Regions from separate parts of the Streptomyces sp. NPDC001515 genome, predicted to be linked through region 3. Evidence: riboswitches for the same ligand, from Rfam matches in the RefSeq annotation. Region 3 holds a riboswitch; each other region holds the start of a gene.
What was found. A riboswitch is a leader RNA that binds a small molecule or an ion and turns the genes downstream of it on or off. The one in region 3 is predicted to bind cobalamin.
Positions count from the first base shown of each region.

Region 1: another riboswitch for cobalamin. It lies ahead of ACWCXC_RS06460 (cobalamin biosynthesis protein); the one in region 3 lies ahead of ACWCXC_RS10805 (CbtB domain-containing protein).
Region 2: another riboswitch for cobalamin. It lies ahead of ACWCXC_RS08985 (ribonucleoside-diphosphate reductase subunit alpha); the one in region 3 lies ahead of ACWCXC_RS10805 (CbtB domain-containing protein).

Region 1 is NZ_JBSFHN010000003.1:283,453-293,790, forward strand. Features, by position in the region: gene ACWCXC_RS06440 (alpha/beta hydrolase) at 12-1,139, opposite strand; gene ACWCXC_RS06445 (class II aldolase/adducin family protein) at 1,228-1,890, opposite strand; gene ACWCXC_RS06450 (anion permease) at 2,127-3,401, shown strand; gene ACWCXC_RS06455 (hypothetical protein) at 3,412-3,645, shown strand; cobalamin riboswitch at 3,805-3,927, shown strand; gene ACWCXC_RS06460 (cobalamin biosynthesis protein) at 4,060-5,061, shown strand; gene ACWCXC_RS06465 (cobyric acid synthase) at 5,058-6,611, shown strand; gene ACWCXC_RS06470 (putative cobaltochelatase) at 6,608-8,635, shown strand; gene cobO (cob(I)yrinic acid a,c-diamide adenosyltransferase) at 8,635-9,234, shown strand; gene ACWCXC_RS06480 (cobyrinate a,c-diamide synthase) at 9,228-10,338, shown strand, end outside.
Region 2 is NZ_JBSFHN010000006.1:32,053-42,390, forward strand. Features, by position in the region: gene ACWCXC_RS08950 (carbohydrate ABC transporter permease) at 1-776, opposite strand, end outside; gene ACWCXC_RS08955 (carbohydrate ABC transporter permease) at 773-1,768, opposite strand; gene ACWCXC_RS08960 (sugar ABC transporter substrate-binding protein) at 1,904-3,205, opposite strand; gene ACWCXC_RS08965 (GntR family transcriptional regulator) at 3,488-4,258, shown strand; gene ACWCXC_RS08970 (DUF3311 domain-containing protein) at 4,519-4,773, shown strand; gene mctP (monocarboxylate uptake permease MctP) at 4,770-6,398, shown strand; gene ACWCXC_RS08980 (GNAT family N-acetyltransferase) at 6,511-7,023, shown strand; cobalamin riboswitch at 7,078-7,200, shown strand; gene ACWCXC_RS08985 (ribonucleoside-diphosphate reductase subunit alpha) at 7,342-9,723, shown strand; gene ACWCXC_RS08990 (ribonucleotide-diphosphate reductase subunit beta) at 9,723-10,338, shown strand, end outside.
Region 3 is NZ_JBSFHN010000007.1:184,030-194,367, reverse strand. Features, by position in the region: gene ACWCXC_RS10830 (LacI family DNA-binding transcriptional regulator) at 1-776, shown strand, start outside; partial or broken gene ACWCXC_RS10825 (hypothetical protein) at 1,123-1,332, shown strand; partial or broken gene trxA (thioredoxin) at 1,371-1,748, opposite strand; gene ACWCXC_RS10815 (dihydrolipoyl dehydrogenase family protein) at 1,859-3,310, shown strand; gene ACWCXC_RS10810 (histidine phosphatase family protein) at 3,435-4,001, opposite strand; adenosylcobalamin (AdoCbl) riboswitch at 4,141-4,234, shown strand; gene ACWCXC_RS10805 (CbtB domain-containing protein) at 4,280-4,495, shown strand; gene ACWCXC_RS10800 (CbtA family protein) at 4,523-5,302, shown strand; gene ACWCXC_RS10795 (GNAT family N-acetyltransferase) at 5,377-5,886, opposite strand; gene ACWCXC_RS10790 (tetratricopeptide repeat protein) at 5,990-6,346, opposite strand; gene ACWCXC_RS10785 (pirin family protein) at 6,490-7,455, shown strand; gene ACWCXC_RS10780 (DUF5937 family protein) at 7,849-8,862, opposite strand; gene ACWCXC_RS10775 (hypothetical protein) at 8,997-9,854, opposite strand; gene ACWCXC_RS10770 (peptidase inhibitor family I36 protein) at 10,082-10,338, opposite strand, start outside.

The DNA.
Region 1 (10,338 bases), on a different contig from region 3:
GGCACATCGGCTCACATCAGGGGCGTGAGGAAGCGGCGCAGGGTCTCTTCGTAGTGGACCGGGTCGGCGTTCCACATCGCGCCGTGCGGAGCCCGGGGCACGGGGTGCAGGGAGACCAGGTCGGGGCGGAGCGCGGCGAGCTCCCGGGACGGCCGCCAGGGGGCGAGGGTGTCGTCGGGGCCGTGGAAGATCAGCGTGGGGACGTGCAGGGTCGCGGGGAGCGAGGTGTCCAGGAGGGGGGCTCCGTGCAGGCCGGTCTGGCCCTGGGCGGCGCGGACGGCCAGCGGCCTCAGGACGGAGGGGACGCCCCGGGCGGCGGCCAGGGCCCGCAGGGTGACGGACCAGTCGAGGACGGGCGAGTCGAGGACGAGGCCGCGGATCCGGTCCCGGAGCGCGGAGTTGACACTGGCGTGCAGGGCCATGGCGGCACCGGTGGACCAGCCGTGCAGGACGACCTGCTCGGCGCCGTAGCGGACGGCGAAGCGGAGGGCCGCGTCCAGGTCGCGCCATTCGGACTCGCCGAGGTGGGAGAGGCCGTCCGGGGAGCGCGGGGCGCCCGGATCGCCGCGGTAGCCGAGGTCGAGCACCGGGAGCTGCTGCCCGTGCAGGAAGCCCAGCACGTTGAGGGGGTGCGCACGGGTGGTGCCGATGCCGTGGACCGCGATCACCCAGGTGGCGCGGGCCCCGGGGACGAACCAGGCGGGCAGTGCGCCCAGTTCGCCGGGGATCTCGACCTCGCGGAAGTCCAGGCCCAGCGCCTGGGCGGGGTCGCTGGCGTACACCTCTGGGGTGATGTGGACCTTGGCGCCGGGGACCAGGACGCCCCGGTCGACGCGCTCCAGCCGGCGCACGACGGTGTCGGCGGCCTGGTGGGCCTGGTCGAGCACCGGTCCCACCACCGCGTGGACGCCGTCGCCCGCCAGTCCGTAGGTGCCGGGCCGCAGCGAGGCGAGGGACCGGGTGAGGGTGACCTGTCCGGCCGCCGTGGCGTGCACGGTCAGGCCGCGGTCGGCGGGAAGGGGTCGTCCGGACGGCGCCCCGAGGGCGGCGTCGCTGGAGAGCCGGCCGGCCGCGACCGCGGCCGCTCCGGCGCCGAGGATGGTGGTGACGGCCGCTGCCGTCGCTGTTGCCGGGCGCACGGCATCAGTCTCCGGGGCTCCCCGGGGCAGGGCCACCGGACGGGGGCCGTCCGGTGGCCCGGCCGTATACGGGCGGGGACGGCGGCGGTCAGCGCGGGCGCTGCCCGTACCCCTTCAGGGCCTCGCCGACCTCGGCCAGTTGCCCGGGGGTGAGCAGGGCCGGGGTGCGGCCGGGGACGGAGCTGGCGGTGAGCCAGAGGCGGCAGAGCCATTCCAGCTGGGCGGTGCGGTCGTACGCCTCGTCGAGGGTGGTGCCGTAGGTGACGGTGCCGTGGTTGCCCAGCAGACAGCCGGTGCGGTCGCGCAGGGCCAGGAGCATGTTCTCGGCCAGCTCCTCGGTGCCGTAGCGGGCGTAGGCGGCGACCCGGACGGGGCCGCCGAGCATCGCGGAGGCGTAGTGGAGTGAGGGCACCTCGGTGACCAGCGTCGAGACGGCGGTGGCGTGGACGGCGTGGGTGTGCACGACGGCGGCCGCGTCGGTGTTCCGGTAGACGGCGAGGTGGAGCGGGAGTTCGCTGGTGGGGGTCAGTTCTCCATGGGTCTGCCTACCGTCCGGATCCACGGCCGTCAGATCCTGGGGGCGCAGCCGGTCGTAGGGCACTCCGCTGGGGGTGACGAGGATCGTGGAGCCGACCCGCGCGGAGACGTTTCCCGAGGTCCCCACGACCAGCCCCTCGGCGGCGGTCCTGCGGGCGGTCGCGACGACCGCGTCCCAGGCCGCTTCGATCGATTCGCGCCACTCATCGCTCATACGAAGATCCTTTCCACGGATGAGCGGCCCCGCGCCGCCCCCTCGCGCGGGACCGCGCCAGGCCCCGAATTCTGGGCCACGCCCGGCCCGTAGCGGAATCCCGTCGCCGTCCGGCGGGCGAAGAGGGCGGCCGGGCTCCGGTTGGGGTCACCGCAAAGCCCTGCCCAGTTCATCTTCCGTTCACCCAGCTTGCCTACGGTCCACGTGCCAATGACGTCGAACGATTGCCTGGGTAAATGGAACACATCACGCTGCTGCTCGCGATAGTGATCGTGACAGCTCTAGTGTTCGATTTCACGAACGGTTTCCACGACACCGCCAACGCGATGGCCACGACCATCTCGACCGGCGCACTCAAACCCAAGACAGCGGTGGCCATGTCCGCCGTTCTCAACCTCGTCGGCGCGTTCCTGTCGGTGGAGGTCGCCAAGACGATCTCCGGCGGGATCATCAATGAAGACGGGCTCAGAACCGAGGTCATCTTCGCGGCGCTCGTCGGCGCCATCCTGTGGAATCTGCTGACCTGGCTGGTCGGCCTGCCCTCCAGTTCCTCCCACGCCCTGTTCGGCGGCCTCATCGGCGCCGCGGTGATGTCCGCCGGCTGGTCCTCCGTCGACGGCGGCACCGTCGTCACCAAGGTGCTGCTCCCCGCGGTCGCCGCCCCGATCGTCGCCGGTGTCGCCGCCCTGCTGGCCACCCGGCTGACGTACCGCATCGGCGGCCGGATCAAGGGCGACGCCCAGGAGAAGGCCACCGCCAAGGGCTACCGGGCGGGCCAGATCGCCTCGGCCGGCCTGGTCTCCCTCGCCCACGGCACCAACGACGCGCAGAAGACCATGGGCATCATCACGCTCGCCCTGGTCACCGGCGGCGTCCTCTCCCCCGGCTCCAACCCGCCGGTCTGGGTGATCGTGAGCGCCGGTCTCGCCATCGCGATGGGCACCTACCTCGGCGGCTGGCGCATCATCCGCACCATGGGCAGCGGACTGACCGAGCTCAAGCCGCCGCAGGGCTTCGCCGCCCAGACCAGCGCGGCCACCGTCATCCTGGCCTCCTCGCACCTCGGCTTCTCCCTCTCCACCACCCAGTCCTGCTCCGGCGCGGTGATGGGCGCGGGCCTCGGCCGCCGGGGGGGCGTGGTCCGCTGGTCCACCGCCACCCGGATGTTCGTCGCCTGGGGCCTGACCCTGCCGGCCGCCGGTCTGGTCGGCGCGGGCGCCGAGTTCGTCACCAAGCAGGGCACCTGGGGCGTCGTCGTCGTGGCGGTGCTGCTGGTCGCCGGCTCCGGTGCGATCTGGGCGCTCTCGCGCCGCAAGCCCGTGGGCCACGACGACGTCGCACCGTCCGGCGCCCGGACCGCGCCGGACGCCGAACCGGCCGGTGTCGTCACCACCGCCATCGCGGCCGTCAGCCCGCCGCCCACGCTCGCCGCCCAGCCCGACCTGACGGCGACCCTTCCGGCCCCGGCCGCGCCCGTCACCGCCGATCCGGCCCGACCCGCCACGGTGTAAGGACACACACATGCACATCGACTGGGCAGCACTCGGCACCGTCTTCGGCGTCTCCCTCGTCACCACCGTCGCCCTGGTGGGCCTGTTCACCCTCGGCATCGTCGGCCTTTCCAAGCAGCCGGAACCGGCCGCGCGGGGCGGCGCGGCGGGCGGGTCGGTCCTGCTGGCCCGCGCCGGCGGGTACGTCTGCTTCGGACTGTGCGCGGCGGCGGTCGCGTACGGGATCTATCTGATCGTCGCCTGAGGGCCGTACGCCCTCTCCGACCCCCACCGGGCCGGGCGCCCCTTCGCGGGTGTCCGGCCCTGTGTGTGTCCGCCCACACCGCGCCCCCGCAGGTCAACGGCAAGTTGACGGGTGTTCGCGGAGCGTGGTGGACTGCCGGAGCCATTACGGCGACAGCAGAGGAAGCCGGTGCGAATCCGGCGCGGTCCCGCCACTGTCACCGGGGAGCGGTCCCCCCTCTCGGACGTCACGGCCCACCGGGCCGGAAGACCGGGAGACCGCGGATCCGGGAGCCAGGAGACTCTGGTCGCCGTCTCGTCGAACCAGGGCGCGGACCCTGAGTGAGGACATATCGCCATGCCCGGCCCCGTCGCCAACCCTTCCCCGCCGCTTCCCCGTACCGGGGCCCGCCGAGGCGCCACGGCCGGCTGACCCGTGCGTGCCGATCGCGTCTTCGCGTACGGCGCCACGGCCGGGATGATCGGTGATCTGCTGCTCGGTGACCCCCGCAGGGGCCATCCGGTGGCCGCCTTCGGGCGGGCCGCGGCGGACGTCGAACGCCTGCTGTGGCGCGACCACCGGGGGTGGGGCGCGCTGCACACCCTGGTCTGCGCCGGCGGCGCCGCCGGGGCCGCCGCCCTGGCCTCCCGCGCCCTGCGCCACCGCCCCGCCGCCTCCGTGGCCCTGACCGCCGCCGCCACCTGGTCCGTCGTCGGCGGAACCTCCCTGGGGCGCGAGGCGCGGGCCATCGGCGGCGCGCTGGCCGCCGGGGACGTCGAGGGGGCCCGGGAACGGCTGCCGCATCTGTGCGGCCGCGACCCGCAGTCCCTGGACGGACCGCAGATCGCCCGTGCCGTCGTGGAGTCCGTCGCCGAGAACACCTCGGACGCCGTCGTCGGCGCCCTGGTGTGGGGGGCGCTGGGCGGCGTCCCCGGACTCGTCGGCTTCCGGGCCGCCAACACGCTGGACGCCATGGTGGGCCACAGGTCGCCCCGCCACCGGCGCTACGGCTGGGCCTCCGCCCGCCTCGACGACGTGGCCGGCTGGCCCGGCGCCCGGCTGACCGCCCTGCTCGCCACCGCCGCCGGAGGGTCGCCGCGCGCGGCGCTCCGGGCCTGGCGGGCGGACGCGGCCGCGCATCCGAGCCCCAACGCGGGCCCGGTGGAGGCCGCGTTCGCGGGGGCGCTCGGCGTGCGGCTCGGCGGCACGCTGGCCTACGGCGGCCGGGTCGAGCACCGTCCCGTGCTCAACGGCGCGGCGGGCCGGGCCGTGGAGACCGCCGACATCGAACGCGCGGTACGGCTCTCGCGCCGGGTCGGCGCCCTGGCGCTCGGCGTCAGCGTCGTGGCCCGGCTGGGCGCGGGCGCGGCTGCCCGCCGCCTCCGGTCCCGGGCCGGGGCCGCCCCCTCCCCCACCACCGGACGGAGCAGGACATGAGCGGCGGACTGCTGGTCGCCGGGACCACGTCGGACGCGGGCAAGAGCGTCGTCACGGCGGGCATCTGCCGCTGGCTGGTGCGCCGGGGCGTGAAGGTGGCGCCCTTCAAGGCGCAGAACATGTCGCTGAACTCCTTCGTGACCCGCGAGGGCGCCGAGATCGGACGGGCCCAGGCCATGCAGGCCCAGGCCGCCCGCGTCGAGCCGACCGCCCTGATGAACCCGGTGCTCCTCAAGCCCGGGAGCGACCGCTCCAGCCAGGTGGTGCTGATGGGGCGCCCGGTCGGCGAGATGAGCGCCCGGGGCTACCACGGGGGCCGGCAGGAGTCCCTGCTGTCCACCGTCACGGACTGCCTGGAGCGGCTGCGCGGCACGTACGACGCGGTGATCTGCGAGGGCGCGGGCAGTCCGGCCGAGATCAATCTGCGGCGCACCGACATCGTCAACATGGGCATCGCGCGGGCCGCCCGCTTCCCGGTGGTGGTGGTCGGCGACATCGACCGGGGCGGGGTCTTCGCCTCGTTCTTCGGAACGACCGCGCTGCTCGCGCCCGAGGACCAGGAGCTGATCGCCGGCTATCTGGTGAACAAGTTCCGGGGCGACGTCTCGCTGCTGGAGCCCGGCCTCGGCATGCTGCGGGAGCTGACCGGCCGGCCGTCGTACGGGGTGCTGCCCTTCGCGCACGGTCTGGGCATCGACGAGGAGGACGGACTGCGGGTGTCGCTGCGCGGCGCCGTGCGCGAGTCGGTGGTGGCCCCGCCGCACGGGGAAGACGTGCTGCGCGTCGCCGTGTGCGCGGTGCCGCTGATGTCGAACTTCACCGACGTCGACGCGCTGGCCGCCGAACCGGGCGTCGTCGTGCGGTTCGTGGACCGCGCGGAGGAGCTGGCGGACGCCGATCTCGTCGTCGTGCCCGGCACCCGGGGCACCGTGAAGGCGCTGGCCTGGCTGCGCGAGCGCGGACTGGCCGACGCGCTGCTGCGGCGGGCCGCCGAGGGCCGTCCGGTGCTCGGCGTGTGCGGCGGCTACCAACTGCTCGGCGAGCGGATCGAGGACGAGGTGGAATCGCGCGCCGGCCGCGTCGAGGGGCTGGGGCTGCTCCCGGTCCGGATCCGCTTCGACCGCGAGAAGACCCTCGCCCGGCCGTCCGGCGAGGCGCTGGGCGCCCCGGTCGAGGGGTACGAGATCCACCACGGCGTCGCGGACGTGCGCGGCGGCGAGCCCTTCCTCACCGACGGGCGGGGCCGCCCGCTGGACGGCTGCCGCTCCGGCTCCGTCTGGGGCACCCACTGGCACGGCTCGCTGGAGAGCGACGCCTTCCGGCGCGCCTTCCTGACCGAGGTGGCGCGGGCCGGGGGCCGCCGTTTCGTCCCCGCCCCCGACACCTGCTTCGCCGCGCTCCGCGAGGAGCAGCTCGACCGGCTCGGCGATCTGATCGAGGAGCACGCGGACACCGACGCGCTGTGGCGGCTCATCGAGTCGGGCGCGCCGTCCGGACTGCCGTTCGTTCCGCCGGGTGCGCCCGCGTCCCCCGCCCAGGAGGTCATGTGAGTACGCCCTACCCCTTCACCGCCATCGTCGGACAGGACGACCTGCGACTCGGGCTGCTGCTCAACGCGGTGAGCCCCGCCGTCGGCGGAGTCCTCGTCCGGGGCGAGAAGGGCACCGCGAAGTCCACCGCCGTCCGGGCACTGGCCGCGCTGATGCCCGAGGTCACCGTCGTCCCCGGCTGCCGGTTCTCCTGCGCCCCCGACGCCCCCGATCCGGTGTGCCCGGACGGCCCGCACCCGTCCGGGGCCGGCGCGGCGCGGCCCGCCCGCACGGTCGAGCTGCCCGTCGGCGCCTCGGAGGACCGGCTCGTCGGGGCCCTGGACATCGAACGGGCGCTGGCCGAGGGCGTGAAGTCCTTCGAGCCGGGGCTGCTGGCCGAGGCGCACCGGGGGATCCTCTACGTCGACGAGGTCAACCTCCTCCACGACCACCTGGTCGACCTGCTGCTGGACGCGGCGGCGATGGGCGCCTCGTACGTGGAGCGCGAGGGCGTCTCCGTACGGCATGCCGCGCGGTTCCTGCTCGTGGGGACGATGAACCCCGAGGAGGGCGAACTGCGCCCGCAGCTGCTCGACCGGTTCGGGCTGACCGTGGAGGTCGCCGCGTCCCGGGACACCGATCTGCGGGTGGAGGTGGTGCGGCGGCGGCTGGCGTACGACGACGATCCGGCGGGTTTCGCGGCCCGGTGGGCGCCGGAGGAGGCGGCGCTGCGGGAGCGGATCACGGCCGCGCGGGCGCTGCTGCCGGAGGTCCGGCTGGGCGACCGCGCGCTGCGGCAGATCGCGGCGACGTGCGCGGCGTTCGAGGTGGACGGGATGCGGGCCGACATCGTGATGGCCCGGACGGCGACCGCGCTGGCCGCCTGGGCGGGGCGCGGGGACGTGCTGGCCGAGGACGTCCGGCAGGCCGCCCTGCTGGCGCTCCCCCACCGCCGCCGGCGCAACCCCTTCGACGCGCCGGGGCTGGACGAGGACAAGCTCGACGACACGCTGGAGGAGAACGGCGGCGGGGACGACGATCCGGAGCCGGACGGCCCCGGGGGCGGTGGCCGGCCGCCCCGGGGGGGCGGTCCCGACACGCCGCCGGGTCCCGGGGCGGGAGCGGACGACACGCCCGGGACGGCCGGTGACGGCCCGTCGGAGCGGGGACCTGAGCCGGGTCCCTCGCTGCCGGGGCAGGGCGGTGAACAGGCACCGGTCCGGGCAGGTGAGCCGTTCCGGACGAAGGCGCTGAGCGTTCCCGGGCTGGGCGAGGGGGCGGCGGGGCGGCGGTCCCGGGCGCGTTCCGCGCAGGGGCGGACGACCGGGGACCGGCGTCCGCGCGGCGGGCTGACGGCGCTTCATCTGGCCGCGACCGTACGGGCCGCAGCCCCGCACCAGCGGGCGCGGGGCCGGTCGGGTCCGGGGCTGGTGGTGCGGCGGGACGATCTGCGCCAGGCGGTGCGGGAGGGGCGCGAGGGCAACCTCGTGCTCTTCGTCGTGGACGCCTCCGGGTCGATGGCCGCGCGGCAGCGGATGGGCGCGGTGAAGGGGGCGGCGCTCTCCCTGCTGCTGGACGCCTATCAGCGGCGGGACAAGGTCGGGCTGATCACCTTCCGGGGCCGGGGCGCCGAGCTGGTGCTGCCCCCGACGTCCTCGGTGGACGCCGCGGCGGCCCGGCTGGAGGGCCTGGCGACCGGGGGCCGTTCCCCGGTGGCCGCCGGGCTGCTGAAGGCCCATGAGGTGCTGCGGGTGGAGCGGCTGCGCGATCCCTCGCGGCGGCCGCTGCTCGTGGTGCTGACGGACGGCCGGGCCACCGGCGGGCCCGAGCCGCTGGCGCTGGCCGCGCGGGCGGCCCGGCTGCACGCGGCCGGGGGCACCGCGTCGGTCGTCGTGGACTGCGAGGCGGGGCCGGTCCGGCTGGGGCTCGCCGGGGTGCTCGCCGGTGAGCTGGGCGGCACCGCCGTCACGCTCGACGAGCTGCGGGCCGACGCCGTCGCCGGTCTGGTCAAGGACGTGACGAACACCCTCAGGAGGGTCGCGTAATGCCTCAGGGACAGCCGGACAGCGTGCCGGACGACGGTCTCACCACGCGTCAGCGGCGCAACCGCCCGCTGCTGATGGTGCACACCGGCGCCGGCAAGGGGAAGTCGACGGCCGCCTTCGGGACGGCGCTGCGCGCCTGGAACCAGGGGTGGCCGATCGGGGTGTTCCAGTTCGTGAAGTCGGCGAAGTGGAAGGTCGGCGAGGAGAACGCGCTGAAGGTCCTCGGGGCGAGCGGCGAGGGCGGCTCCGTCACCTGGCACAAGATGGGCGAGGGCTGGTCCTGGGTCCAGCGCGACGACCAGAGCGACAACGAGGCGAAGGCCCGTGAGGGCTGGGAGCAGGTCAAGCGCGATCTGGCGGCGGAGACGTACCGGCTGTACGTGCTCGACGAGTTCGCCTATCCGCTGCACTGGGGGTGGATCGACCCGGCCGAGGTCGTCGAGGTGCTGCGGAACCGGCCCGGCACCCAGCATGTGGTGATCACCGGGCGCAACGCGCCGGCCGCTCTGCTGGAGGCGGCGGACCTGGTGACGGAGATGACGAAGGTCAAGCACCCGATGGACGCCGGGCAGAAGGGCCAGAGGGGCATCGAGTGGTGAACGTCCCCCGGCTGGTCGTGGCCGCGCCCTCGTCCGGGAGCGGCAAGACGACCGTGGCCACGGGTCTGATGGCGGCGCTGTCGGGCCGCGGACTCGCCGTGTCCGGGCACAAGGTGGGCCCGGACTACATCGATCCGGGCTACCACACGCTGGCGACCGGCCGTCCGGGGCGCAATCTCGACGCCTATCTCTGCGGCCCCGATCTGGTCGCGCCGCTGTTCCTGCACGGGGCGCGCGGCTGCGACCTGGCGGTGGTCGAGGGGGTCATGGGGCTGTACGACGGGGCCTCGGGGCAGGGCGAGCTGGCGTCCACCGCGCACGTCGCCAAGCTGCTGCGGGCCCCGGTGGTGCTGGTCGTGGACGCGTCCTCGCAGTCGCGGTCGGTGGCGGCGCTGGTGCACGGTTTCGCCTCGTGGGATCCCCGGGTGCGCATCGGCGGGGTGATCCTCAACAAGGTGGGCACCGACCGGCACGAGACGCTGCTGCGCGAGGCGCTGGAGGAGTCCGGGGTGCCGGTCCTCGGGGTGCTGCGGCGGGCCGAGCGGGTCGCCGTGCCCTCCCGGCACCTGGGTCTGGTGCCGGCCGCCGAACGGCAGGACGGGGCGGTGGACGCGGTCGCGGCGATGGCCGAACAGGTGCGGGCGGGCTGCGATCTGGACGCGCTGCTGGCACTGGCCCGGTCGGCCCCGCCGGTGCCCGGCGAGGCGTGGAGCCCGCCGGAGCACCGGCCGGCCCGCCGCCCGGTCGTCGCCGTCGCCTCCGGGGCGGCGTTCACCTTCTCGTACACCGAGCACACCGAACTGCTGGCCGCGGCCGGTGCCGAGGTGGTGCCCTTCGACCCGCTGCGCGACGAGGCGCTGCCCGAAGGGGTGGCGGGGCTGGTCGTCGGGGGCGGGTTCCCGGAGGTGTACGGGCCGGAGCTGTCGGCGAACGAGGCGCTGCGCCGGGAGGTCGCGGCGCTGGCCGCCTCGGGGGCGCCGGTGGCCGCGGAGTGCGCGGGGCTGCTGTATCTGGCGCGGTCGCTGGACGGGCTGCCGATGTGCGGGGTCCTGGACGCCGAGGCGCGGATGTCGGGGCGGCTGACGCTCGGTTACCGGGAGGCGG
Region 2 (10,338 bases), on a different contig from region 3:
ATCAGTGTGGACGCGGCCATCAGCGCGCCGTAGTCGATGCCCCGCGAGGTCGTGAAGTTCATCAGCCACACGTTGAGGGTGTACTTGTCGTTGTCCTGGAGGACGACGTAGGCGAGCAGGTACTCGTTCCAGGCGGTGATGAGCGAGAAGATCGAGGCGGCGGCGAGGCCGGGGGCCAGCAGGGGGAAGGTGACGCGCCAGAAGGCGCCCATCCGGCTGCAGCCGTCGACCATGGCCGACTCCTCCAGCTCCTGCGGGATGTTGATCACGAAGCCGCGGATCATCCAGGTGGCGAACGGCAGGGTGGAGACGAGGTAGATGACGATGACGCCCCAGTACTCGTTCAGCCCGCCGAGGTCGTTCAGCTGGATGTAGATGGGGATCAGCATCGCCGTCGGGGGCAGCAGCTGGACGACGAGCAGCACGATCATGAAGAACTTGCGGCCGCGGAACTGGAACCGGCCGATGGCGAACGCGGCGATGGTAGCGAGCAGCATGCCGCCGAGGACGGCGACGCCGCAGACGATCAGGCTGGACTCGATGGCCGTGCCGAAGTTCGGCTGCTTGATGGCGCGGGAGAAGTTGTCGAAGGTGATCGACGTCGGCCAGAGCGTCTGGTCGTAGCTGCGGATCTCCGCGTTGGGGCGCAGCGCGCTGATGACCAGCCAGTAGACCGGGAAGGCCATGAGCACGAAGGCCACGAGGCCGGCGATGTTGTAGCCGATCCGGCTCTTCTTGCGGTCCGGGCGGAGGACCTGGGGGGTGGAGGTGCTCACTCGACCTCTCCGATCTTGAGCAGCTGGCGCAGGTAGTACACGGCGACGCCGGACAGCAGCAGGACCGTGATGAGCGAGATGGCAGCGCCCTGGCTGAACGAGTTGGACTCGAAGGCCTTCTCGAACGAGTAGATGCCGAGGACGGAGTACTCCGGCTCCGGCTTGTTGCCGCGCATCAGGAAGATCTGGGCGAAGACGTTGAAGTCCCACAGCACGGAGAGGGTGGCGACCATCTGGAAGACGGGCTTGATGACCGGCCAGGTGACGTAGCGGAAGACCCCGGTGGTGCCGGCACCGTCCAGGGCCGCGGCCTCCTCCAGTTCCTTGGGGACCTGGGTGAGCGCGGCGTAGAGCGTCACGGTGACGAAGGGGATGGCTCCCCAGACGACGACCGCGCCGATGATGACGAAGCCCTGCTTCGGGTCGAGGAACCAGTTGTGGCCCTGGGCGTCGATCCCGAGGTACTTGTCGAGCACCATGTTGAGGACGCCGTAGTCGGAGTCCGCGAACCACCGGAAGATGGAGGTGGCGACCAGCAGCGGCATCGACCAGGCGGCGACCAGCGCGGCGGTCAGCAGCAGCCGGACCCAGGTGGACATCCGCTGCATGATCATGGCCAGGCCGAGGCCGCCGGCCATGGTGGCGAACACGCAGACGACCATGAAGATGATCGTCCGCCAGACGACGTCCCAGAACTCGCCGTCGCCGAGGATGTTGGTGAACTGGTCGAAGCCGACCCAGGGGGCGTCCGCGCCGGACCACAGCTCGCGCCGGCCCACGTCCTGGAAGGACATGATCACGGTCTTGATGAAGGGCCAGACGAAGACTGCGGCGATGGCGATGAACGCCGGTGCTATGAGGAGGTACGGCAGCAGAGCGCCGGCCTTCCGCGGTTTACGGTTCACGTTTCTCGCGAGCTGAGGATCCGCACCCTCAGGGGCCCGCGGGACGGACACCGGCGGGTCGGCTGCTTTCATATCGGCGGCACTCATTGTGCTTGCCTTCCGTTTCGGACCGGGTACCGGAGGACGGGGGTGGCAGCCCCTTTCGGGCCCACCACCCCCGTGGACGATCAGACGAGTCGGCGCCTCAGACGCTCACCGGCTCGGACTCCGTGAGCTCGGGGCTCAGGACTCCTTGTTGATCATCGAGTCGATCTCCGCGTCGGCGGCCTTGGTGGCCTCCTCGACCGACTTGCCCTTGATGATGTCGAGCAGCATGATCTCGAGCGTTTCCTTCTTCTCGATCGCGGTCCAGCCGGGGGCGATCGGGGTGAACCAGGCGTCCGGCACGGCGTTGGCGATGGCCGCGGTCTCCGGCTTGGCCTTCAGGGGCTCAAGCTGCTTGGTGTTGTTCGGAAGGATGTTCTTCGAGGCGAGAACCTCCTCCGACTTCTCGGAGGTGAACATCGAGATCCACTCCTCGCCGAGATCCTGGATCTTCGACTTGGAGATGGTGGCGAGGTCGGAACCGCCGATGAAGGAGGGGAGCGCCTTGCCGTTCGGGCCGGGCATACCCGCCGTGAGGATCTTGTCCTTCAGCTTCGGGTTGCCGTTCGCCTTGGAGTCGACGACGCTGCCGGCCTCCCAGCCGTTGCCGTAGAGAAGAGCGGTCTTCTCGTTGGCCATGACGTTGGCGTGGTCCGCCTCGTCCTTGGTCTTGTCGCCGTGGTTGTACTTCTTGACGAGCTCGACGAAGTCGGTGATGCCCTTCTGGGCCTCCGGCGTCGACAGAGTGGACTTCCACTCCTTCTTGCCCTCGTCGTACTTGGCGATGGACCCGCCCTCGGCGGCGACGTAGGACATCGCGGCGTACCAGTAGCGGCCCGGCAGGTACAGCGGCGAGAACGCCTTGTCCTTGCCGTACTTCTCGCCGATCTTGTCGAGCGCGGCGGTCAGCTCGTCCTGGGTGGCGGGGAGGGTGTCCTTGCCGGTGCCGGCCTTGAACATGTCCTTGTTGTAGATCGCGACGCGGGCGCCGGCGTAGTAAGGCACGCAGTACTGCTTGCCCTCGAAGGAGCACGTGTCCTTCAGACCCTTGATCCAGGTGTCCGAGTTCTCGTACTTCTTCGGGTCGATCTCGCCGAGCGCCCCGTTGAGGATGTAGGTCATGGTCTCGGTGTTACCGAGCTCGACCACGTCCGGGTACTTGTCGCCGGCCAGGGCCGCGTCCAGCTTCTTGGCCTTGTCCGCCCACGTCTGGTACTGGACGTTGACCTTGACGTTGGGGTACTTCGCCTTGAACTGGCTGTTGACGTCCTTGACCAGTTCGGGCCACGTGCTCTGCGCGTCCGACATCAGCCAGACAGTGAGCGTTTCCTTGCGGTCCTTCGGGTCCTTCGACGACGCCTTGTCGTCGTCCGAACCACACGCCGCGATGGAAACCAACATGCCCGCGACGCCGATCGCCGCGATGAGCTTGCGCTTCACGCCACCCTCCTCAGGGATGCTGCAACCCCCTGCCACCACGCAAGACAACGCCGACGAGTACTGCTGGGGCTGGGACCTGGTCTTTAATGGTTTAGACCAGTACCGGGAGCTTGGCCTAGACCTTTAGGGGTGTCAAGGGTGTATAAGAAGTGCACTCGCGTCCGTTATAGGACCGACACCTGAGGGAGGGCGACGAGCCGTGACCGGACCGTGCCACCATGTGAGCCGCGACAGACGGAGGAGCCGGTGACGGCAGCAACGCAGCAGTCGGGAAGGCGGGCCATGGGTGCCGACGGGGGCAGTGCGGAGAACGAGACGGGCGCGGGTGCGGGCACGCGCACCGCACGCGTCCCGAAGTACTACCGGCTGAAGCGACATCTCCTCGACATGACGGACACCATGCCGCCGGGCACGCCCGTGCCCCCGGAGCGGACCCTGGCCGCCGAGTTCGACACCTCGCGCACCACGGTGCGCCAGGCGCTCCAGGAGCTGGTCGTGGAGGGCCGGCTGGAGCGCATCCAGGGGAAGGGGACCTTCGTCGCCAAGCCGAAGGTCTCGCAGGCCCTTCAGCTGACCTCGTACACCGAGGACATGCGCGCCCAGGGACTGGAACCCACGTCCCAGCTCCTGGACATCGGCTATGTGACGGCCGACGACACCCTGGCCGGACTGCTCGACATCAACGCGGGCGGGCGGGTGCTGCGGATCGAGCGGCTCCGCCTGGCCAGCGGCGAGCCGATGGCCATCGAGACCACCCACCTCTCGGCCAAGCGCTTCCCGGCGCTGCGCCGCTCGCTGGTGAAGTACACCTCTCTCTACACGGCGCTGGCCGAGGTGTACGACGTGCGGCTGGCCGAGGCCGAGGAGACCATCGAGACCTCGCTGGCCACCCCGCGCGAGGCCGGCCTGCTCGGTACGGACGTGGGTCTGCCGATGCTGATGCTGTCCCGCCACTCGCTGGACGAGCAGGGCGAACCCGTCGAGTGGGTGCGGTCGGTGTACCGGGGCGACCGGTACAAGTTCGTGGCCCGCCTGAAGCGCCCGCTGGACTGATCCGGCAGGGCCACTTCCGGCCACCCCGACCGGCCCCCGTGGGAACCCTCCCACGGGGGCCTTCCGCTGCCCGCACGCGACCCCCCTCACCCCCATTGGTCTGGACCAACCCCCCGACGGATAAGGCCATTTCGACCCCTCGTACGCGACGCCGTGACCGTTGCCGGACCGCAATGCGGACGGGGGGTGACGGTAGCCGGGACACTGCCCTAGATTTCCTGCGCATTACAGGTGCTCAGCGAGGGGACGGAGTCGCCGCCATGTCAGCAGATCCTGACGAGAAACCACCCGCCATCACCCCGGTCCGGGTGGTCATCGCCCTCTGCCTCGTCGCGCCGTTCGTGGCGATGCTGTGGGTGGGCTCGTACGCGAAGGTCGACCCGACCTTCATCGGAATCCCGTTCTTCTACTGGTACCAGATGCTCTGGGTGCTCATCTCCACGGCGCTCACCATGATCGCGTACAAGCTGTGGCAGCGTGACCAGCGCGCCCGCAAGGGAGGTGCGTCGTCATGAAGGACGGCGTGAACGGCGTCGCGCTCGGCGTCTTCATCTTCTTCTTCGTGGCCGTCACCGTCATGGGCTTCATGGCGGCCCGCTGGCGCAAGGCCGAGAACGAGGCCAGCCTCGACGAATGGGGCCTGGGCGGACGGTCGTTCGGCACCTGGGTCACCTGGTTCCTGCTCGGCGGCGACCTCTACACCGCGTACACCTTCGTCGCCGTCCCGGCGGCGATCTACGCGGCGGGCGCGGCCGGCTTCTTCGCGGTGCCGTACACCATCCTGGTCTACCCGCTGATCTTCACCTTCCTGCCCCGGCTCTGGTCGGTGTCGCACAAGCACGGCTACGTCACCACCTCGGACTTCGTCCGCGGCCGCTTCGGCTCCAAGGGCCTGTCGCTGGCGGTCGCCGTCACCGGCATCCTGGCGACCATGCCCTACATCGCGCTCCAACTCGTGGGCATCCAGGCGGTGCTGGACGTGATGGGCGTCGGCGGCGGCGAGAACACCAACTGGTTCGTCAAGGACCTGCCGCTGCTGCTCGCGTTCGCGGTGCTCGCGGCGTACACCTACTCCTCCGGGCTGCGCGCGCCGGCGCTGATCGCCTTCGTCAAGGACGGGCTGATCTACCTGGTCATCGCCGTGGCGATCATCTACATCCCGATCAAGCTCGGCGGCTTCGACGACATCTTCTCGGCCGCCGCGGACAAGTTCGCCGGACCGCCCGGCGGCAAGCCGACCGGGGCGCTGGCCCCGCCCGAGGCCGGGCACTGGGGGTACGCCACGCTGGCACTCGGCTCCGCGCTGGCCCTGTTCATGTATCCGCACTCGATCACGGCGACGCTCTCCAGCCGCAGCCGTGACGTGATCCGCCGCAACACCACGATCCTGCCGCTGTACTCGCTGATGCTGGGCCTGCTCGCCCTGCTCGGCTTCATGGCGATCGCGGCCGGCGTGAAAGTGGAGAACGGCCAGCTGGCGATCCCGCAGCTATTCGAGAACATGTTCCCGGACTGGTTCGCGGGCGTGGCCTTCGCCGCCATCGGCATCGGCGCGCTGGTGCCCGCCGCGATCATGTCCATCGCGGCGGCCAACCTGTTCACCCGCAACATCTACAAGGACTTCCTGAAGCCCGACGCGACGCCCGAGCAGGAGACCAAGGTCTCCAAGCTGGTGTCGCTGCTGGTGAAGGTCGGCGCCCTCGCCTTCGTCCTCACCATGGACAAGACGGTCGCGATCAACTTCCAGCTGCTGGGCGGGATCTGGATCCTCCAGACCATGCCGGCCCTGGTCGGCGGCCTCTTCACCCGCTGGTTCCACCGCTGGGCGCTGCTGGCCGGCTGGGCGGTCGGCATGGTCTACGGCACCGCCGCCGCGTACGGGGTGGCGAGCCCCACGCAGAAGCACTTCGGCGGCTCCTCCAAGGAGATCCCGGGCCTCGGCGAGATCGGCTACATCGGTCTGACCGCCTTCGTGCTCAACGTCGTGGTCGTGGTGGTCCTCACGTTCGTCCTGAACGCCCTGAAGGCCCCCGCCGGCATCGACGAGACCTCCCCGGAGGACTACACGGCGGACGCGGGCGACCCCGGGGTGACCGAGGTGCTCCCGCCGGCCACCGCCGGTGCGCCGGGCGGGCACTGACGCACGGTCACGGGCCGTCGCGCCCCCGGCTGCCGGGGGCGCGACGGCCCGTTCGCGCGCGGGCGCGGAACCCGGTCGCGGACCGTGCCGGGGCGTGGGGCAGACTCCGCACATGGACATGACGATCCGACCGGTGGACCCCTCGGAGCACGCCCTCCTCGGCGAGATCACCGCCGAGGCCTATCTCGGGGACGGGCTGCTGGACTTCGGTGCCGACGACCCGTATCTGGTGCACCTGCGCGACGTGGCCCGGCGGGCCGCCGAGGCCGAGGTGCTGGTCGCGGCGGACGCCGGGGGGCGGGTGCTGGGCGGAGTCACCTACGCGGCGCCGGGCAATCCCTGGGCGGACATCGCGGGACCGGACGAGGCGGAGTTCCGGATGCTGGCGGTCGCCCGCGAGGCGCGCGGGGCGGGCGCGGGCGAGGCGCTCGTACGGGCCTGCATAGCCCGCGCACGGGCCACCGAGGGCGTCACGGGCCTGGTGCTGTCGACCCAGCCGGCCATGCGCGGGGCGCACCGGATCTACGAACGCCTCGGCTTCGTACGGACCCCCGAGCGGGACTGGGATCCGATCGACGACCTGAGGCTGCTGACCTACCGGCTGGAGCTGCACTCCTCCGTCTGAGCACCCATGCGACACAACATGTGGGGGCCGCCTCATCCGGCGGCCCCCACATGTATGCTCATGCTCGCTGTCGCCGCAGGGGAATCCGGTGCGAATCCGGAACTGTCCCGCAACGGTGTGTTCGGTGCGCTTTCGCGCACCTCCAGTCCGAGGACCTGCCGACAGCGCACCCGGCTCGACCGAACCGGGTGCCCAGACGTCCGGGCCTCGTGGATGGGCCGGTGGACGCCGCACGGAGTGCCGCCCTGTCCGGGCCCCGCTCCGCCCGGCTGCCCCCGCGCACCCGACGGCCCCGAGCCGAGCGAGGGAGAGCACCAGGTGACCATCGCGCCAGCCGATCCGGTCTCAGCGGCCGAGTCAACGGGAAGCACGGGCGACGGACCGGGGGCCGCGCTGCTGCGGACCCTGACCGCGCTCACCGCGGACCTGCCCGACACCGACCCCGGACGGGTCGCCGCCGCCGCGCTGCGCGGCCGCAGCGCCCACGCGGACGAGGCCGAGCTGCGCTCGCTGGCCACCGAGGCCGCCGCCGGGCTCATCTCCGAGGACCCCGCCTACTCCCGGCTCGCCGCCCGCCTGCTGACCCGCGCCGTCGCGGAGGAGGCGGCCGGGCAGGGCGCCACCTCGTTCTCCGCCTCGGTCGCCGTGGGCCACCGCGAGGGGCTGATCGCGGACCGCACCGCCGCGTTCGTGGCGCGGCACGCCGACGCGCTGGACGCGCTGGTGGAGGGGGCGCTCGCCGAGGGCGCCGACGACCGCTTCGGCTACTTCGGGCTGCGCACCCTGCACAGCCGCTATCTGCTGCGCCACCCGCACACCCGTCAGGTCATCGAGACGCCGCAGCACTTCATGCTGCGCGTCGCCGCCGGACTGGCCGAGGACGAATCGGCGCGCGCCCTGGACGAGGTCGCCGCGCTGTACGGGCTGATGAGCCGGCTGGACTATCTGCCCTCCTCCCCCACGCTCTTCAACTCCGGCACCCGCCATCCGCAGATGTCCTCCTGCTATCTGCTGGACTCGCCGCGCGACGAGCTGGACTCGATCTACGACCGCTACCACCAGGTGGCCCGGCTCTCCAAGCACGCGGGCGGCATCGGTCTGCCGTACTCCCGCATCCGCGCCCGGGGTTCGCTGATCCGCGGCACCAACGGGCACTCCAACGGCATCGTGCCGTTCCTGAAGACGCTCGACGCCTCCGTGGCGGCGGTCAACCAGGGCGGCCGGCGCAAGGGCGCGGCGGCGGTCTACCTGGAGACCTGGCACGCGGACATCGAGGAGTTCCTGGAGCTGCGCGACAACACCGGCGAGGACCAGCGGCGCACGCACAACCTCAACCTGGCGCACTGGATCCCGGACGAGTTCATGCGCCGGGTGGAGGCGGACGGCACCTGGTCGCTGTTCTCCCCGTCGGACGTGCCGGAGCTGGTGGACCTGTGGGGCGAGGCGTTCGACGCGGCCTACCGGGACGCCGAGGCCCGGGGCCTGGCGCGCAGGACCCTGCCGGCCCGTGAGCTGTACGGCAGGATGATGCGGACGCTGGCCCAGACCGGCCAGGGCTGGATGACGTTCAAGGACGCCTCCAACCGGACCGCGAACCAGACGGCGGAGCCGGGCCGCGTGGTGCACTCCTCGAACCTGTGCACCGAGATCCTGGAGGTCACCGACGACGGCGAGACGGCCGTCTGCAACCTGGGCTCGGTCAACCTCGCCGCGTTCGTCGAAGGCGGCACGATCGACTGGGAGCGGCTGGACGCCACCGTCCGCACCGCCGTGACCTTCCTGGACCGGGTCGTCGACATCAACTTCTACCCGACCGAGCAGGCCGGCCGGTCCAACGCCCGCTGGCGCCCGGTGGGGCTGGGCGCGATGGGGCTCCAGGACGTCTTCTTCAAGCTGCGGCTGCCTTTCGACTCCCCCGAGGCCCGCGCGCTGTCCACGCGGATCTCGGAGCGGATCATGCTCGCCGCGTACGAGGCGTCGTGCGATCTCGCGGAGCGCTCCGGCCCCCTCCCCGCCTGGTCCGAGACGCGTGCCGCCCGCGGGGTGCTGCACCCCGACCACTACGACGCCGAGCGGGCCTGGCCGGAGCGGTGGGACGCGCTGCGCGCCCGGATCGCGAAGAGCGGGATGCGCAACGCGCTGCTGCTCGCCATCGCGCCGACGGCGACGATCGCCTCGATCGCCGGGGTGTACGAGTGCATCGAGCCGCAGGTCTCCAACCTCTTCAAGCGCGAAACGCTCAGCGGTGAGTTTCTCCAGGTCAACGGCTATCTGGTGGAGGAGCTGAAGGCGCTCGGCGTCTGGGACGCGCGGACCCGTGAGGCGCTGCGCGAGGCGAGCGGCTCGGTGCAGGGCTTCGCGTGGATCCCCGAGGAGGTGCGGGCGCTGTACCGCACGGCGTGGGAGATCCCGCAGCGCGGCCTGATCGACATGGCGGCGGCCCGTACACCGTTCCTCGACCAGAGCCAGTCGCTCAACCTGTTCCTGGAGACGCCGACGATCGGCAAGCTCTCCTCGATGTACGCGTACGCCTGGAAGCGCGGGCTCAAGACGACGTACTACCTGCGGTCCCGTCCGGCGACCCGGATCGCCCGCGCGGCGTCCGCCGCCGCCGCCGTCCCCGCGCAGGCTCCGGCGCCCGACGCGGACGCGATCGCCTGCTCCCTCGAAAACCCCGAGTCCTGCGAGGCCTGCCAGTAATGAGCGCCACCGACGAGAAGAACCTGCTCGACCCGGGCTTCGAACTGACCCTGCGGCCGATGCGCTACCCGGACTTCTACGAGCGCTACCGGGACGCGATCAAGAACACCTGGACGGTGGAGGAGGTCGACCTCCACTCCGACGTGGCCGATCTCGCCAAGCTCTCGCCGGGCGAGCAGCACATGATCGGCCGGCTGGTCGCGTTCTTCGCGACCGGGGACTCGATCGTCGCCAACAACCTGGTGCTGACGCTGTACAAGCACATCAACTCCCCCGAGGCGCGGCTGTACCTGTCGCGGCAGCTCTTCGAGGAGGCCGTGCACGTCCAGTTCTATCTGACGCTGCTCGACACGTATCTCCCCGATCCGGAGGACCGGGCGGCGGCGTTCGCGGCGGTGGAGAACATTCCGTCGATCCGGGAGAAGGCGCAGTTCTGCTTCCGGTGGATGGACTCGGTCGAGAAGATCGACCGGCTGGAGACGAAGGCCGACCGCCGCCGCTTCCTGCTGAACCTCATCTGCTTCGCTGCGTGCATCGAGGGGCTGTTCTTCTACGGCGCGTTCGCCTACGTGTACTGGTTCCGTTCGCGCGGGCTGCTGCACGGTCTCGCCACGG
Region 3 (10,338 bases):
TCCCGGCCGCGCCCCTGCACCAGCGCTTCCTGCACGGACTCGAAGCCGGTCTGCGCCGTCTCGACTACACCGTCGTCCAGTACGGATCGCTGGGCCTGGGCCCGCAGGACGCCGCCCGTTCCTGGGCCGAACTGCGGCCCGTCGCCGTCATCGCCCCCGGCTCGGTCCCGCTCACTCCGTCCGGCATCGCCCTGCTGCGCCGCTCCGGCGCGAAGGCGATCCTCACCCTCGGACCGCAGCCGGTCGCCGGAGCCCACGCGCTGATCATGGATCAGCGGGAGGTCGGCGGCAGCGCCGTCCGCCATCTGCTGGCACGGGGCAGGCGCCGGATCGGAGTGGTGATGCCCGAGGAGCCGGAACTCGCGCTCTTCGCCGAGCCCCGGCTCGCCGGTGCCCGCCTGGCCGCCGAGGCCGAGGGGGCCGCGATCGAGGTCCTTCCCCTCCGCTACGCGGAGGACTCCGCCGCCAAACTGGCCGCCCGCTGGCCCGCGCTCGGGCTGGACGGCGTCTTCGCGTACGACGACACCTACGCGATGCTCCTGATGCGCGCCCTCCAGGACACCGGAGTATCCGTTCCCGGGGACACCGCGCTGGTGGGCGCGGACGACTCCCTGCCGGCGCGGCTGCTCAGACCGCGACTGAGCAGCGTGCGGATGGAACTGGCCACCGTGGAGCCGCTGGCCGACCTCGTCGACCGCCTGGTACGCCACCCCGCCACGGAACCGGAACGGCACGATCTCCTGCGGGCCCGTACCGTCCACCGGGAATCCAGCTGACGGCACCGCACGACGGCGCGACGTGCGGGGCGGACCACTCGTGCTTAGCGTCGTGACCATGAGCCATCCGCAGAGTTACGAGATCCTGATCGTCCCCGCCTTCACCGACGGCAGGCCCGTGGTGGAGCAGGAGACCGCCGCCGACGCACCCGAGAGTGGCGGCAGTGGCGGCGGGGCCGTTGCGGAGGATGCGGGAACGAAGGGGTCCGACGGCGCTGCCGAGGGCACCGCCCGCCCGGACGGCTCGGAGGCGTCGGACGGTCCCGCCCGCGTCGGTCTCCCCGGCGCATCCGGTCACGACTCCGGCACGCCCACGGGCGCCACGCTCGTCTCCGGCGGAGACGCGGGCAATCTGGGGCCCGGCCCCGCCATCCGTTCGGCGGTCGTGACCGCCACGGGCGAGACCGGGGAGTCGGGCTATCCGCGCTACGCGGGCGACGGCATGGTCGCGGACATCGACCCCGCGACGCACACCGTCGAGGCCCTGCTGGTCGACGGCGCCGAACTCGACTACGGACTCTCGGTCCGCCTCTCCGAGCGGAGCGTCGGGGGCTGAACCGCCCCGCGCGGGGTCTGCGTGCGGCAGTGGAGGGCCTACTTCTGGCCCTTCTGCTGCTCCTCGATGGACTTGCGGACCTCGTCCATGTCCAGCTTCCGGGCCTGGCCGATCACGTCCTCCAGGGCCGCCTCCGGCAGCGCGCCGGGCTGGGCGAAGACCGCCACGTTGTCACGGACGATCATCAGCGTCGGAATGGACCGGATCTCGAACGCCGCCGCCAGCTCCTGCTGCGCCTCGGTGTCGACCTTCGCGAACACGAGGTCCTGGTGACGCTCGGACGCCGCGTCGTAGACCGGTGCGAACTGCCGGCACGGGCCGCACCAGGAAGCCCAGAAGTCGATCAGGACGAATTCGTTGTCACTGACCACCTGATCGAAGTTTTCCTTGGTGAGTTCAACCGTGCTCATGCTCTGCTCCCTCTTTTCCGTGCCCGTATCGACGTGTCCGGCACAACGGTGTCCGTGCTCGCGCTATTCCGCCTGCCCATGTGGCCGCCCCGCACCCCCATGGCCAGAATGGGGCCATGACATCTGCCTCTGCTGTGGAGCCCCTCGCGTACGACGTCGTGGTCATCGGTGCGGGCCCGGTCGGTGAGAACGTGGCGGACCGGGCGCGCGCCGCCGGGCTGAGCACCGCCGTCGTGGAGTCCGAACTGGTCGGCGGCGAGTGCTCCTACTGGGCGTGCATGCCCAGCAAGGCCCTGCTGCGCCCGGTCGTGGCTCGCGCCGACGCCCGCCGCGTCCCCGGCCTCGCCGGCGCGGTACGGGGCCCGCTGGACACCGAGGCGGTGCTCGCCCACCGTGACGACTACGCCTCGCACTGGAAGGACGACGGACAGGTCGCCTGGCTGGAGGGGATCGGGGCGGTCGTCCACCGCGGTCACGGCCGTCTGACCGGACCGAAACAGGTCACGGTCACGGCTCCCGACGGTACGGAGCACCGGCTCACCGCGCGGCACGCGGTGGCCGTCTGCACGGGCAGCCGGGCCGTCCTCCCCGCACTGCCCGGCATCGACACGGTCCGCCCCTGGACCAGCCGGGAGGCCACCAGCGCCAAGGAGGTGCCGGGCCGCCTGGTCGTCGTCGGCGGGGGAGTGGTCGGCGTCGAGATGGCCACGGTCTGGGGTGCGCTCGGGTCCCAGGTCACCCTGCTCGTCCGCGGGCGGGGGCTGCTGCCCCGGATGGAACCCTTCGCCGGCGAGCTGGTCGCCGAGGCGCTGACGGAGGCGGGCGCCGACATCCGTACGGGCGTCTCCGCCACCTCCGTACGGCGCGGCGACCCGGACGGACCCGTCGTCGTCACACTCGACGACGGGAAGAGCGTCGAGGCCGACGAGATCCTCTTCGCCACCGGCCGCGCCCCGCGCACCGACGATCTGGGCCTCGCGTCGATCGGCCTGGAGCCCGGTTCCTGGCTCACGGTCGACGACAGCTGCCGCGTCGAGGGCACCCCCTGGCTCTACGCCGTCGGGGACGTCAACCACCGCGCCCTCCTGACGCACCAGGGCAAGTACCAGGCCAGGATCGCGGGCGCCGCCATCGCCGCGCGGGCCCGGCAGGAGGCCGCGGACCCGGACGCGGACCCCTGGGGCCCGTACACGGCCACGGCGGACCACGCGGCCGTGCCCCAGGTCGTCTTCACCGACCCCGAGGCGGCCTCGGTCGGCCTCACCCTGGCCGAGGCGGAACGGGCGGGCCACCGCGTCCGCGCCGTCGACTACGACCTGGCGGACGTCGCCGGAGCCGGGCTGTACGCGGACGGCTACCGGGGCCGCGCCCGCATGGTCGTCGACCTGGACCGGGAGATCCTGCGCGGTGTCACGTTCGTGGGCCCCGGCATCGGCGAACTGCTGCACTCGGCGACGGTCGCGGTGGCCGGTGAGGTCCCCATCGACCGGCTGTGGCACGCGGTGCCCGCGTATCCGACGATCAGCGAGATCTGGCTGCGGCTGCTGGAGACGTACCGGGACAGCTGAGCGCCCCGGGAGCCTGTCCGGCCCCTTCCCGTCTGCCGGGCGACGCCCCGCACGCCGAGAGCACGCACCGGACAGCGCCCGGCCACGCCCTGCGGGCGGACGGACGGGAAGGGCCGGACAGGCTCTACGAGGGTGTCAGGGGCCGCCCGCACCGCAGGTTCCACCGCCCCGGCCGGCCGCCGAGTTCGGTCAGGGTGAGCGGAGGGACGTCGAGCCGCCAGAACGCGACCGCCGGGAGGCCGAGCGCGTGGACGGTCGCCGCCCGCACCACGGCGGGTTCCGCGACCGCCAGCACCCGGCGCCGGCCGCCCGCCCCGGCGGCGAGCGCGTCGAGCCAGGACCCGGCCCGTACGCAGAGGTCGAGCAGGGACTCACCGCCGTGCGGGGCGGCGCCCGGATCCGCGAGCCAGGCGGCCACGGCATCGGGCTCGCGCGCGGCCACCGAGTCCAGCCGCTCCCCGGTCCAGCGCCCCAACTCCCAGTCGTGGGGCGCGGGTTCGGCATCGCAGTCGAGACCCAGGGCCTCGGCGGTGGCGGCGCAGCGCCGGGACGGTCCGCGTACGGCCCCGTCGGCGGCCGGAAGACGCGCGGAGGCCGCCCGCGCCTGCCGGAACCCGGCCGCGTCGAGCGGCCCGTCCCCGGCGAACCGGGCCTCGCGCAGCCCCGGGTTCATCGCCGGTGAGATCAGCATCACCCGTACCGTCACCACCGCACTCCCCTTCCCGAACAAGGGTCACCTGCCCGTGCCCACCCTGGCATCCCGGCTGCCCGCCGCCCGCCTCGGGCACCATGGCGGCACCCGCGCGCAGGCTGTATCGTCGCGACGACATGACGAGGGTGTGATGGAAGTCCGGTGGGAATCCGGCACGGTCGCGCCACTGTGTACCCGCACGCGTGCGGGAAGTCAGACCCGGCACCTTCGTCTCAGGCACCACGATCGGGACGCGTGTTCCCTCAGGAGGTTCTGCCATGGCACAGTCCGCTGCCCCCGTCACCGGCGCACCCGCCGTCACCCCCGTTTCGCTGAGGACCCTGGCCCCCTGGGCGGTCTTCTTCGGCATCCTCATGCTGGTCCTGCTCTATTTCGTCGGAGCCGAGCAGGGCGCCACCGCGCTCATCTCCGGTGAGGGCGTGCACGAATGGGTCCACGACGGACGCCACCTCCTCGGTTTCCCCTGCCACTGATCCTGCCGCTTCAGCCAGGGGACACCCATGAACTCTCTATCCGTACGGGCCCTGTTGGTCCGCGGCATGCTGGCCGGCCTGATCGCCGGCGCCTTCGCCCTGCTGGTCGCCCACTTCCTCGGTGAGCCGCGGGTCGACGCGGCCATCGCGCTCGAAGAGGCGCACGCGCACGGCCACGACCACGGCGGCGGCGGGGAACTCGTCAGCCGCACCCTCCAGTCCACCGCGGGTCTCGCCACCGGCGTCCTCGTCTTCGGGGTAGCCGTGGGCGGCATCGCCGCACTCGTCTTCTGCTACGCGCTCGGCCGCGTCGGCCGGTTCGGGCCGAGGGCCACGGCGGCACTCCTCGCGGGCGCGGCCCTGCTCGCGGTGTACGTCGTGCCGTTCCTGAAGTACCCGGCGAACCCGCCGGCCGTCGGCAACCCCGACACCATCGGCTCGCGCACCACGCTGTTCTTCCTGATGGTCGCCCTCAGCGTGCTCCTGGCCGTGGCGGCCGTCCTCACCGGCAAGCGGCTGGCCCCGCGCCTCGGCAACTGGAACGCGAGCATCGCCGCGGCGGGCGGCTATGTGCTGGTCATCGGCCTCGCGTACGCCTTCCTCCCGTCGTACGACGAGGTCGGGAAGGACTTCCCGGCCTCGCTGCTCTGGGAGTTCCGCCTGGCCACGCTGGCGGTCCAGGCGACCCTGTGGACCGTCTTCGGCCTGGTCTTCGGCTCGCTGGCGGAACGCCTGCTGGTGCCGTCCCCGGACCGCGACGCGGCCCGGAACGGCGAGGCGGACCGGACGGCGGCCCTGACCGGCTGACACCCGGGCCGTCAACGGACGGAGCCCGCCGGGAACGATCCGGCGGGCTCCGTCCGTTGAACGGGCGCGCCCGTTCAACGGGTGTCGTCGTGGCCGCCCCACTCGATCCGGTAGTGCTTCAGCCGCTCGTCCTGCTTCACGAACCGCATGCCGGCCGCGCTCATCACGTGCTGGGACGCGGTGTTGTCGAGATCGGTGTCCCCGTGCACGCACACGACGCCCTGCTCCCAGGCCAACCGGAGCAGGGCGCGCAGCGCCTCGGAGGCGTACCCCTTGCCCCGCACGGAGGGCACGAGCCCGTATCCGATCGTGACGTGACCCCGGCCGTCCGGCGCCCCGTGGAAGCCGATGCCCCCGACGACCAGCCCGTCCGCGCGGAGCCGTATCGCGTACGAACCGAAGGGAGTGGGGTCGCCGCTCGTCGCACAGTCGGCGAGGAAGCGGGTGGCGGCGGCACGCTCGCCGGGGGAGGGGAAACCGGGGGCCCACCGCTCCCCGTCGATGGGGCTGCCCGCCGCCACCCGCTCGGCGTGGGCGACGGTCATCGGACGAAGCAGCAGACGCGGGGTGGAGAGATCGTTCATGCCCGTGGGGTATCACGCGCGGAGCCGGGCCCGCACCCCCATTGACGGGGGTGCGGGCCCGGCGGCGTCTTCCGGAACGGGGCTCCGGACGCTGCCTGGAACCTCAGACGTCACCCTTCGCCGGGAAGTCCCCGGCGAGCGCGGCGGCCATCCGCAGATGCGTGTCGGCCTCGGCCTGCTTGCCCTGGCGCTCCAGGGTGCGTCCGAGCATCAGCCGGGCGTACTCCTCGACGGGGTCGCGCTCCAGGACGGCGCGCAGTTCCGTCTCGGCCCGGACGAGGCGCGCCGAGTGGTAGTAGGCGCGGGCCAGCAGCAGCCGCGGCGCGACCTGCTCGGGAACCTCCTCGACGAGGCCGGTCAGGATGCGGGCGGCGGTGGTGTACTCCTTCGCGTCGAAGAAGAACCGGGCACGCTCCCAGCGCTCGGCGGCGGTGCCGAACTCGTAGTAGGCGTCGCTCATGTGACCTCCTCGGTCGAGGGCGGCGGCCGGGCCGGTCCCGTACCTGTCCGTACGCCACAACACCGATAGATGGTTTAACATTCCACTAAATATTCGGCGTGGAGTCCGGCCACGCGCAGTCGCACGGGAATAGGTTGAGCGCCATGAGCAATCTCGATCGCCAGGCCGCACTCTCCGTCTGCGGAGGGCGGGGCTTCGTCGTCGCCGAGCCCGTACGCGAACTCCTCACCCCGCGACACGTCCGGCTCGGTGAGTCGACCGAGGTCCGCCGGCTGCTGCCGAACCTGGGCCGCCGCATGGTCGGCGCCTGGGCCTTCGTCGACCACTACGGCCCCGACGACATCGCCGACGAGCCCGGGATGCAGGTGCCGCCCCATCCGCACATGGGCCTCCAGACCGTGAGCTGGCTGCACGAGGGCGAGGTCCTCCACCGCGACAGCCTCGGCAGCCTGGAGACCATCCGCCCCCGCGAACTCGGCCTGATGACCTCCGGCCGCGCGATCAGCCACTCCGAGGAGAGCCCCCGGCAGCACGCCGCCCTCCTCCATGGCGCCCAGCTCTGGGTCGCCCTCCCCGACGCCCACCGCGACGTCGAGCCCCACTTCCAGCACCACACGGACCTGCCCACCGTGGTCGCCCCCGGCCTCACCGCCACGGTCATCCTCGGCACCCTCGACGGCGCCACCTCCCCCGGCACCGCCTACACCCCCATCGTCGGTGCAGACCTCGCCCTCGCCCACGGCACCGAGGCGCGCCTCCCCCTCGACCCCGACTTCGAGTACGCCGTCCTCTCCATGTCCGGCGAGGCCGAGGTCGACGGCGTCCCCGTCCTCCCCGGCTCCATGCTCTACCTCGGCTGCGGCCGCACCGAACTCCCCCTGCGCGCGGCGTCGGACGCGGGGCTGATGCTGCTGGGCGGGGAGCCGTTCGAGGAGGAGATCGTGATGTGGTGGAACTTCATCGGCAGGACGCAGGACGACATCGCGCAGGCCCGCGAGGCATGGACGAACGGCGACCGCTTCGGCACCGTACGGGGCTACGACGGCGCCCCGCTTTCCGCTCCGGCCCTGCCGGCGGTGCCGTTGAAGGCGCGCGGTCGGGTGCGTTGACCTGCTCTTTCTCCTCGGTGGGGGTCCTCGTCACCCGTGGTCACGTGCGGGCGGAGGATGGCCTCCACAGGGGGCGTTGGAGGGGGCCTGGTTCCGGGTGTTCGCGTACGGCTGCGTGATCATGAGGGACCTTGTTCGACGACCAGGTGTGTCAGGACGGATGCTGACCTGTTGCCGACTTTCCCGACTACCCGTCAGGTGTGGGTCGGATGCCGCTGGTGATGTCCCTACGGTTGTCCCCGCGTTCGTGGCGGTGTGCGATAGACGCATCGGTGAGGGGTACCTCGATCCGTCACGCTGATGGAAGCGCGCCGGTGCGCCTCGCCACCACCGTGTAGCACGCACCATCTGATGCCAGTGGTGCGCGCGCCGTGGCTCGTGGCCCAGGCAGAACTAGGGTCGTCCGTACGGCGCGTTGAGCACCGCGATGCCGGTGGTTGTGGCGATGTGGGCGGTAGTTCGGCGGTCTCGGTGGGTGTCGATCAGGCCAGCGTTGCGGAGCGTCGTGGCGTGCTCGCTGGCACTGGCCTTGGCGATGCCGATGAGGGCGGCAAGCTGCTGGGTCGAGCAGCCTGGGTGGCCGACGATGGCGCTGAGCACCGCGGCCCGGGTATGGCCCAGCATGGATCCGACCAGGTCGACCGCTGGTGCCGTCCGGCCCCGCCCTGCAGTGAACAGGGGGGTGGTCACCCCGTCCTGGAGCTGAGCCACCGGGTAGGTGAGGACGGGCTGCGGCACGGTGTCGAGGTCGATCACCGGAACCTCCACAGCAAACACCGACGGCTGGAGCAGAAGCCCTTGTCCGGCCAGGTGCACGTCGGCGTCTGAACTTGAGAGCACCGCTACCTCCAGCACGGGGGCCCGCCAGCGGATCCATCGCGGGTTGATGCGGGCAAGAAGGTTCTCCACACCGCCGCTGAGCATCTGGCGGGAGCGCACCGCCGCGTCGGCCGCCGTCATGGCCTGAATCTCCTGCCAGTGCGGGGCCACGGCGTGGCCGGCCACGTGCTCCAGGATGTCGCAGAACCGCTGGAGCAGCGCCGGGTCGTCCGGCAGCCGGAGAGCCCACGAGGGCAGGGGCTGGTGCCGCGCCGTCCCTTCCAGACTGGCCCGCAGGCGGCGCCGGGGCGTGGCACGGATCTCTTCGAGCAGTTCGGCCGGGGTGGAGCTGTTCGCGCCGCTCAGAAACTCGGTGACCCGGCCGCGGGAGGGCATGAGTCCGAAGACCATCCGGGAGGCAGGATGCAGGGCGGACAGGGTGCGGTGGCGCCAGGCTCCGAGACGGACGAGATGGGTCCGTTCCTGAAGTTGGCGCACCGCGGTGCTCAACTCGAAGCAGGGGGCGGGCCCATCGGCGATGCGCGTCCGCGCGAGGTCCTCCACGGTGAAGTGAATGCGTAACGACACGTCGTCGCCATCCCCGAAACCTGCCCGGCCCGTGCCGGTGCTGCCGTCCGCCTGCGCGTCGACAGCCATCCTCGTTGAGAGGAGGGCGGGCGGGCCAGTAGGGATCGAGGCGAAGGCAGCCGGGCCAGGCGGGCTCAGCGCTCCGTCAGGCGGGCGGCGGCCTGCTGACGGAGCGTCCGGTAGACCGCGATCTGTTCCGCGTGTTCCCGGGTGACCTTGCGACGGTAGTGGTTTTCGAGGTCGCGTATGGTGCGCGCGCGTCCGGCGCGCGCGTCGCACGTGGCGTCGGCGACGGCAACGGCGATCTCCCGGCGCCTGAGCCGGTCGAGATCCTGAGGCCGGGCGCTGGGACCGCCGGTCTCTTTCTCGTACCTGGCGAACACCGCCGCCCGGCTGGCGACCGGGTCCCGGTAGGGAAATCCGCGAGCCTTCATGCAGTCACGCCACGCCGGCAGGGTTCGGACGGCCCGGTCGTCGTCGGTCACCCTGCGGCTGATCTCACTGGCCAGGTTCATCACCGTCATCTGGGCTCTCAGCCACACGGTCAGGTCGCCGTACAGCTGCCGCTCGGCGTGTGCGACGCAGCCGTCCGTATTCATGAAGACCACCCCGTCGGGGAGGTTCACTTCGAGGCGATGGACCTGTGTACCGAACAGGGCCGCACCGTAGGCCTTGGCCTCGTCCCGGGGCAGGGTCCGCAGGTAGTCGCCGTTGGGGTCCTCGGCGCGCGCCGGCACGAGCGCCGAAAGGCCGCCGTACCCCTCGCGCCGGCGTGCCGCGACGTCGTCGCCGTGGGCGTCGTCGCTGCCGTCCGGACGGTCCGGAGCATGCCAGGCCAGGGGCCGGTACGCCCGGCCGCGACTCCGCATGCAGGCGGCGACCATGCGTTCTTGTGTCTCGAACAGCAGCCGCTGTTCCGCCGGGTCGCCCTTGGGGTCGCTCCGGAAATCTCCGGTGGGGTCTTCGTGGGACGTGATCGTCGGCGGGGTCACGGGGGCCGTCCCCGCTCGCGACGACACCCCCGAAGCCGGCCGGTGGTCGTTGTCGTGGGCCGGCCCGCAGGAGGCCAGAGCACACAGCGCGGTCGTCCCCGCGAGCAGCACGGTCATACGTCGCGGAGGGCGGAAACGGAACATGCGGGGCACCTCGTTCGTCGGGTCGAGGCGGTCCCCGGGGCGGCGTACCGCCCCGGGGACCGGGGTGGGTCACGGGACCGGGGTCAGCAGCTCCAGGTCCACTTGTTGCCTTCGCCGTCGTCGTTGGGGCGGTGCTGGGTCCAGCCCCGGCCGTCGGGGAGGCAGCCCAGGGGGCGGCTGTAGCCCTCGTCGCCGTAGAGGATGACGCCCATTCCCGACGTACCTCCGTTCCAGGACGACGAGTCGTCGTTGAAGATCGCCCAGGAGGCCCAACTGGAGTTGTTCCCGCCGAACAGGAACTCCCGACCCTGGTAGTTGGCGTCCCAGTACACGCAGTAGT